3 regions of the Streptomyces sp. NPDC045470 genome follow, and region 2 is predicted to be linked to each of the others. Evidence: riboswitches for the same ligand, from Rfam matches in the RefSeq annotation. Region 2 holds a riboswitch; each other region holds the start of a gene.

Region 1 (2,254 bases), 600 kb from region 2:
CGCCGTGCGAGCCGGCGGCGAGGGCCACCACGGCGTCGGCGGTGTTGCCGACGTCGGGCTGGTCCCCGGCGCCGGGCATCGCGGACTTCAGGTGCTGGCCGTTGGCGCCGAGCACCGCGGCCAGGTAGGCGGCACCGCCCTCGGCGGCCTGCTTCGGGTCCCGCCGCGCGTCCTTGTCCGCCGCGCCGCCGTCGCACTTCAGGGGCTTGACCGGCGCGTTGACGTCCTTGCCCGCCGGGTCGACCACGAAGCCGTCGCCCAGCCCGCCGAGCACGGCGGCGGCCGTGGCGTCCGCGTTCGGGGCCAGCTTGCCGTCCTCGGGCTGGAAGGCGAACGCGCCGCGCTCCCCTTCCTTCGCGTCGCAGCCCAGCTGGAAGGTGACCAGTGCGTCGTACGGGGACTTGCCGCCCTTCTGCACGGACTCCGGCTTCTGACCCGCCGCCTTGAGCGCGCCGATCACCACGGAGGTGGAGTTGGCGTCACTGGGCGAGCCGCTCATCGACGGCCAGCCGCCGTCGTCGTTCTGTACCGACTTCAGCCACTTCACGGCCTTCTGCACGGCGTCGTCGTGCCCGCCGAGCGCGGCCAGCGCCTGCACCGCGGCACCCGTCTGGTTGGTGTCCCGCATCGTCTTGTCGTCGCACGCCGTGGCCGGGTCGGCGCGGTAGGCGCTGAAGGCGCCGTCGGAGCACTGCTGCCCGGCGAGCCAGTCGACGCCCGTCACCGACGGACGCACACCGGCGGTGCGCTGCGCGAGGAGGGCGAGCGACTGCCGCCACACGCCGTCGAACTTCGGGTCCTTGGTGCCGTACAGCCCGTCGGGCAGCTTCGACGCCTGCGCGGCGGGTGCGGGGGAGTCGGCGGCCGCCACGGGGGCACCGGCCGCGCACAGCACGGCGGCCCCGGCCAGCGCCGCGGCGGCGCGGCGCGCCAGGGCGGCGAAGGTGGGGGCCGTGGAAGCCCTGGGAGCCAGGGAAGCCTGGGAAGCCGTGGTGGCCATCGGGTCGGTGCCTCTCGGGTCAGGTCGCTGCGGTGGGTCCGCGGTGGGCCGGTGGTGGGTGCTGCGGTGGGTGCGCAGCCGCACTCGGACGCCCCGCCCTCCGCCGGTCGACGACCGGCCGCGGTGGCACCGGGCTCAGCTCCGCATACCTCGACGGTGCCGCGCACCGGGCGCCCGCGCGAGGAGGCGCGGCCTTCCGGTGGCGGGAGCCTTGGTCGTGCCCCAGCGGGTGCTCCGGCTCGGCGGGTGTACGGCGGACGTACGTCCCGGATCACGGTTGCGGGTCAGCGCCGGATTTCCACCGGCTTCCCCCGATCGGGCACGGGATGAAATTGTCTCGCACACCTTAACCGGCGGTCCGGGCGAGTCCCGGGTACGGGCCCGGGAGGCGCCGCCGCACCCGGACCGCCAGGGCCTGCCGTCACCTTCCCGCCTGCCGCGCGCCGCCCGGCCCCGGAGCCACCCGTCCTGCTCCCTCACACCGCCCGGTACTCCGCCGGCTCCGCCCCCGGCACCGCCTCCGCCAGCCCCAGCCGCACCAGCCGCCGCAGATGCGCCTCCGCCTCCGCGACCGCGATGGTGCGCGACGCGTACGGGATGCGCTCCCACGGCCGGTTCCACTCCATGGCCTCGGCGAGCTGCCACGGCGTGCGGGGTACGGCGAGCAGCGCGCGCAGCCCGGCCAGCCGCTCCTCGTGGTGGGCGAGCAGTTCGCGCACCCGGCCGGCCGCGTCCGTGAAGGCGTGCTGGTGGGCGGGGAGCACTTCGGCGGGTGCCAGCCGGGCGACGCGTTCCAGGGAGGCCAGGTAGTCACCGAGGGGGTCGCCGGGTGTCGCGTCGTCCGGGTCCTCGTAGAGCCCGATGTGCGGGCTGATGCCCGGCAGCAGGTGGTCACCGGAGAAGAGCCGGCCGTGCCCCGGCCGCCGGGCCGGGTGCTCCTCCTCCAGGTGCAGGCACACATGGCCGGGCGTGTGGCCGGGCGTCCAGACGGCGCGCAGCCGGCGGCCGGGCAGATCGAGGAGTGCGCCGGGTTCGATCTCGCGGTCGGGCAGTGCCGCCCGCTGCCCGGGGAGGTCACGCACCGGCTCCTTGGCGCGCACCTGACGCAGGGGCGTCAGGTGACTGTCGGGCGCGCCGGCCGCGGCCAGCTTGGCGATCAGGTGGTCCAGCCACCGGCCGGGTTCGGCCGCCCGGGTGCGGCGTACGACGGCGGCGTCCGCCGCGTGCATGGCGATCCACGCGCCGGACGCCTCC
Region 2 (2,254 bases):
GGGCGCTCGGCTCGACGCGCGCCGCGGCGGCCTGCATGGCCTGCGCCCGCCCGATCTCCGCGCCCTCGCGCGTCACGAACGAGTTCAGCGACATGTTCTGCGCCTTGAAGGGCGCCACCTTGATTCCCTTGCGGGCCAGCCAGCGGCAGATGCCCGCCGTCACCACACTCTTGCCCGCGTCGGACGTGGTGCCCGCCACCAGCAGCCCGCCGCCGAGCGGTGCTTGACCCGGTCCGTTCACGTGGCACTCCTCGCCGTCCGCACTCCGCTGCTCACTTGGCCCTCCTGGCTGTACGGGATCGTCGTACCGCTCCGGCTGTACGGGTTCGCCGTACAGCCCCCGCCGCCAGCCGGCCCGCGACCGTGGCCGCCAGGGCCAGCGCGCTCACCCGGCGCGACAGGGCCACGGCCCGCTCGATGTCCGGCACCGCGACCGGCCGGCCCGCGTCGCCGTTGAGCACCGGCCGGTGCTCGACCCGGCCGCCGTACGCCAGGGTGCCGCCCAGCCGCACCCCCAGCGCCCCGGCGAACGCCGCCTCCACCGGGCCCGCGTTGGGGCTCGGGTGGGACGGGCCGTCCTGGCGCCAGGCGCGCCACGCGCCCCGCCGGTCCGGGCCCGCCAGCACCGCCAGCGCGGCGGTCAGCCGGGAGCCGGGGTAACCGGCCACGTCGTCGAGCCGGGCCGAGGCCCACCCGAAGCGGCGGTGGCGTGGCGACTTGTGCCCCACCATCGCGTCCAGCGTGTTCACGGCCCGGAAGGCCAGCAGTCCCGGCACACCGGCGGCCGCGCCCCAGACCAGGGCGCCGACCACCGCGTCCGAGGTGTTCTCGGCGACGGATTCGACCACCGCGCGCGCCATCTGCTGCCCGTCCAGGGCCTGCGGGTCGCGCCCGCACAGGTGCGGCAGCCGCTCGCGCGCCACGTCCAGGTCGCCCGCCGCGAGCGCACCGCCGACGGCCCGCGCCTCGCGGCCCAGCGAGGTGCCGCCCAGGACGGCCCAGGTGGCGGCGGCGGTCAGTGCGACGGATGCGGGGAAGGCGGCGGGGGAGCGGCGTACGGCGCGGTCGAGCAGCGCGGCACCGGCGGCGGTGCCGCCCGCGAGCAGCGCGGTGTGCAGGGCGCCGGTCCCGCGGTGGTCGCGCCACAGACGGCGTTCCACTGCGGCCGCGGCCCGCCCGAAGGCGGCCACGGGATGACCGCGCCGGGGGTCGCCCACGACCAGGTCGCCGAGGAAACCCAGGGCCGCGCCGCACGCGTAGCCGGCGTGTTCGGCACGCATCGGATCAGACCGCCGTCGCGCCTCGGAGGGATGGCGTGGGGGTACGTCCAGCAGATTGCGCACTGCGGCCGGGCATGGCGGTAGGTCCTCACTCAGGGTCCGCGCCCTGGCTCGACGGGTACGGCGACGAGAGTCTCCTGGCTCCCCGGATCGGCGCTTCCCCCGGCCTTCCAGTCCGTACGGGAACCTGCGTCGCGGGACGCGGACCGTGGCCCTTGGTGGAGGGGCGCTCCCCGGTGACAGTGGCGGGACCGCGCCGGATTCTCACCGGACTTCCTCATCTGTCGCCGATTGGCTCCGGCAGTCCACCACGCTCCGCCAAGCCCGTCAACTCACGCTTGACCTGCGGTGCGGGGCGGCGGCAGTGCCTGTGTCCCAGGACACAGGCGTCCGGTGGCCGCGGCGGGGATGCCGCGGCCACCGGACGCCCGGGGTGCCGTGCCGTGGCTCAGGCGGCCACGATCAGGTAGATCCCGTACGCCACGGCCGCCGCGCACAGCGCGAAGCAGGCGTACGCCCCGGCCCGCGCCGCCCCGCCGGAAGCGGCGGGCCCGTCGGCGGTCACCGGCGTCCCCTCCTGCTGCGGCTTGCGGGACGTGCCGACGATGCCGAGGGTGAACAGGCCCACGATCCCGACCGTCACGAACAGCGTGACGCCGAAGACCTGGCCGAGAGCTGCCCAGTCGATGCTCATTGCGTTCTCGTTCCTCCGTGGGAGCCGTGCGGCCGGGTCAGCCGGCGGCCGAACCGGCCTTGGCGCGGCGCCGGGCGCGCTGCTCGTGCGGGTGGGCGGCCACCGGGGCGGCGATCACCGGGGCGGCACCGACCGGGTCCGCGATCCGGGCCGCGGCCACCGCGGGGGCCGGGATGGCGGCCGCGCCCGCCGCGACCGGGCCCGCGGGCGGCGGCGAGACGGTCTGCAGGGCGGCGGTGACGACACCGGCGGGCTCGGCGGCCGGGCCCTCGTTGACGTT
Region 3 (2,254 bases), on a different contig from region 2:
GATGACCACGATCTTCACTTCGTCTGCTCCTCGCGCTGTTGGCGCCCGCTGGGGCGGAGAGGCGTCAGGGCTCCCGGGGTGCGCGCAGGTGAGCGCGCTGTTTGAGTTCTTCGTCGTCGACCAGGACGGACATGGGCTGCCCCGGTACGCAGAGCATGGTGACGACGAAGCGCAGCCGCGTGTCGGTGAGGGCGTTGCCGTCCTGGTAGTGGATGACGTCACCGCCGGGCTCCCAGAACGCTTCCCCGGCGCGGACGATCCGCTCCGGCTCACCTTCCAGTTCGAAGCGCATCTCGCCCTCCAGCACGTACCCGAAGGCCGGCCCTGGGTGGCGGTGCGGCGGGGCACCCTGGTCGCCGGGCGGGTACTCGATCTGGACGGTCGACACGTGCGCGCCCTCCGGGATGGCGGGCGGGACGACCTCTTGCAGCACGGTGAGCGCGGACTTCCATGCCTCCGAGGGCGGGTGTTCGTGGGTGCCGGGCATGGCGGGTCCTCCTTCTGCGGTGCCGATGCCGGCGCCGGTGCCTGTGCCGGTATCGGTAGCGATGGCGGTGCCGCCCCGGTGTGCGGTGCCGGCCCCCCGGTGTACGGCACCAGGCCTCGGCGAACGGCCCGCCGGTAAGCGGCCCGGCCGGGAGATGTCCCATTGTTCAGACCCCCGGCATGCCCGGTGAGCGCCGATCCGGACACATCCGGGACGCCGTACGGAGCCTCGGCCCCGCCCGTCCGACCCGGCTCCGCCCGTCCCCGTCCCCGCCGTCCCGCCCGGCTCCGCCCCCGCCCGCCCCCACCCCTCCCCCCCGTGTCCCATCTCACGTACCACCATGTGAACAAGGGTGTCCCTACCGGGTGCGACCGATCTACGCTGTCCGGTGCAGCTGGTTCGCCCTGCCCGCCAGGCAGGCGCGTCGTAAGAGGGAACCCGGTGGGAATCCGGGACTGCCCCGCAGCGGTGAGCGGGAACGACCGCCGTCATACGCACTGGATCCGGGCCGCGGATCCGGGAAGCGACGGCCAATAGGTGTCCGCCGGACGATGGTCCGGCAGGCGTGCCCGCGAGTCCGAAGACCTGCCCGTTGCCCGCGCGCGTCCGTACGTGCGCGGACCTTCCGGTGACCTCGAGGGCGGGTCGGCGACCACAGCAGGCGGGCATGGGTGCCGTTCGGCGCCGGGTGGCCCGTCCGGTGCGTCATTCCTTCGCGTTCTCGTCCCGTCACCGGGCTCGGAGAAGATCACGCTCGCGAAGGAGAGTTCCGTGACAGCGAAGCCCGCAGCCGCGGCAGCACGGGCCACCGTGTACGGCTACCCCCGCCAGGGACAGCACCGGGAACTGAAGAAGGCCGTCGAGGGGTACTGGAAGGGCCGCGTCACCGCGGACGCCCTCCGGGAGACCGCGAAGGACCTGCGCCGTTCCAACTGGCAGCAGCTGGCCGACGCCGGCATCCACGAGGTGCCGACCGGTGACTTCTCGTACTACGACCATGTGCTGGACACCAGCGTCATGGTCGGCGCTGTCCCGGAACGCCACCGCGCCGCCGTCGAGGCCGACGCCCTGGACGGCTACTTCGCGATGGCGCGCGGGACGCAGGACGTGGCGCCGCTGGAGATGACCAAGTGGTTCGACACCAACTACCACTATCTCGTGCCCGAGTTGGGGCCTGACACCGTCTTCTCCACCGACTCCGCCAAGCAGGTCGGCGAGGTGCGGGAGGCACTCGCGCTCGGTCACACCCCGCGCCCGGTCCTCGTCGGCCCGGTCACCTACCTCCTGCTGTCCAAGCCGGCCCCCGGTGTGGCCGCCGACTTCGACCCGCTGACCCTGCTCGACCGGCTCCTGCCCGTCTACGCGGAGGTACTGGCGGACCTGCGCGCGGCCGGCGCCGAGTGGGCGCAGTTGGACGAGCCCGCCCTGGTGCAGGACCGCACCCCGGCCGACCTCAACGCCGCCGAGCGCGCCTACCGCGTCCTCGGTACGCTCGCCGACCGCCCGAAGCTGCTGGTCGCCTCGTACTTCGACCAGCTCGGCGAGGCCCTGCCGGTACTCGCCAAGGCGCCCGTCGACGGTCTCGCGCTGGACTTCACCGAGGCCGCGGCGGGCAACCTGGACGCGCTCGCCGCCGCCGGCGGCCTGCCCGGCAAGCGGCTGGTCGCCGGAGTCGTCAACGGCCGCAACATCTGGATCAACGACTACGAGAAGTCGCTGGCCACGCTCGGTACGCTGCTGGGTCTGGCCGACCGGGTCGACGTGGCC

What was found. Region 2 has a riboswitch for cobalamin ahead of AB0A97_RS00315 (cobalamin biosynthesis protein). Riboswitches for the same ligand answer to the same signal wherever they lie in the genome.
Region 1: linked by a shared signal. The riboswitch ahead of AB0A97_RS02850 (prenyltransferase/squalene oxidase repeat-containing protein) and the one ahead of AB0A97_RS00315 (cobalamin biosynthesis protein) in region 2 are both predicted to bind cobalamin.
Region 3: linked by a shared signal. The riboswitch ahead of metE (5-methyltetrahydropteroyltriglutamate--homocysteine S-methyltransferase) and the one ahead of AB0A97_RS00315 (cobalamin biosynthesis protein) in region 2 are both predicted to bind cobalamin.

The regions. Positions count from the first base shown of each region.
Region 1 is NZ_JBEZAN010000001.1:660,568-662,821, reverse strand. Features, by position in the region: gene AB0A97_RS02850 (prenyltransferase/squalene oxidase repeat-containing protein) at 1-1,000, opposite strand, end outside; cobalamin riboswitch at 1,207-1,342, opposite strand; gene AB0A97_RS02845 (MBL fold metallo-hydrolase) at 1,477-2,254, opposite strand, start outside.
Region 2 is NZ_JBEZAN010000001.1:62,724-64,977, reverse strand. Features, by position in the region: gene AB0A97_RS00320 (cobyric acid synthase) at 1-241, opposite strand, end outside; gene AB0A97_RS00315 (cobalamin biosynthesis protein) at 273-1,280, opposite strand; cobalamin riboswitch at 1,411-1,561, opposite strand; gene AB0A97_RS00310 (hypothetical protein) at 1,729-1,974, opposite strand; gene AB0A97_RS00305 (inorganic phosphate transporter) at 2,012-2,254, opposite strand, start outside.
Region 3 is NZ_JBEZAN010000022.1:107,722-109,975, reverse strand. Features, by position in the region: gene AB0A97_RS36270 (SDR family oxidoreductase) at 1-18, opposite strand, end outside; gene AB0A97_RS36265 (cupin domain-containing protein) at 65-487, opposite strand; cobalamin riboswitch at 915-1,074, shown strand; gene metE (5-methyltetrahydropteroyltriglutamate--homocysteine S-methyltransferase) at 1,259-2,254, shown strand, end outside.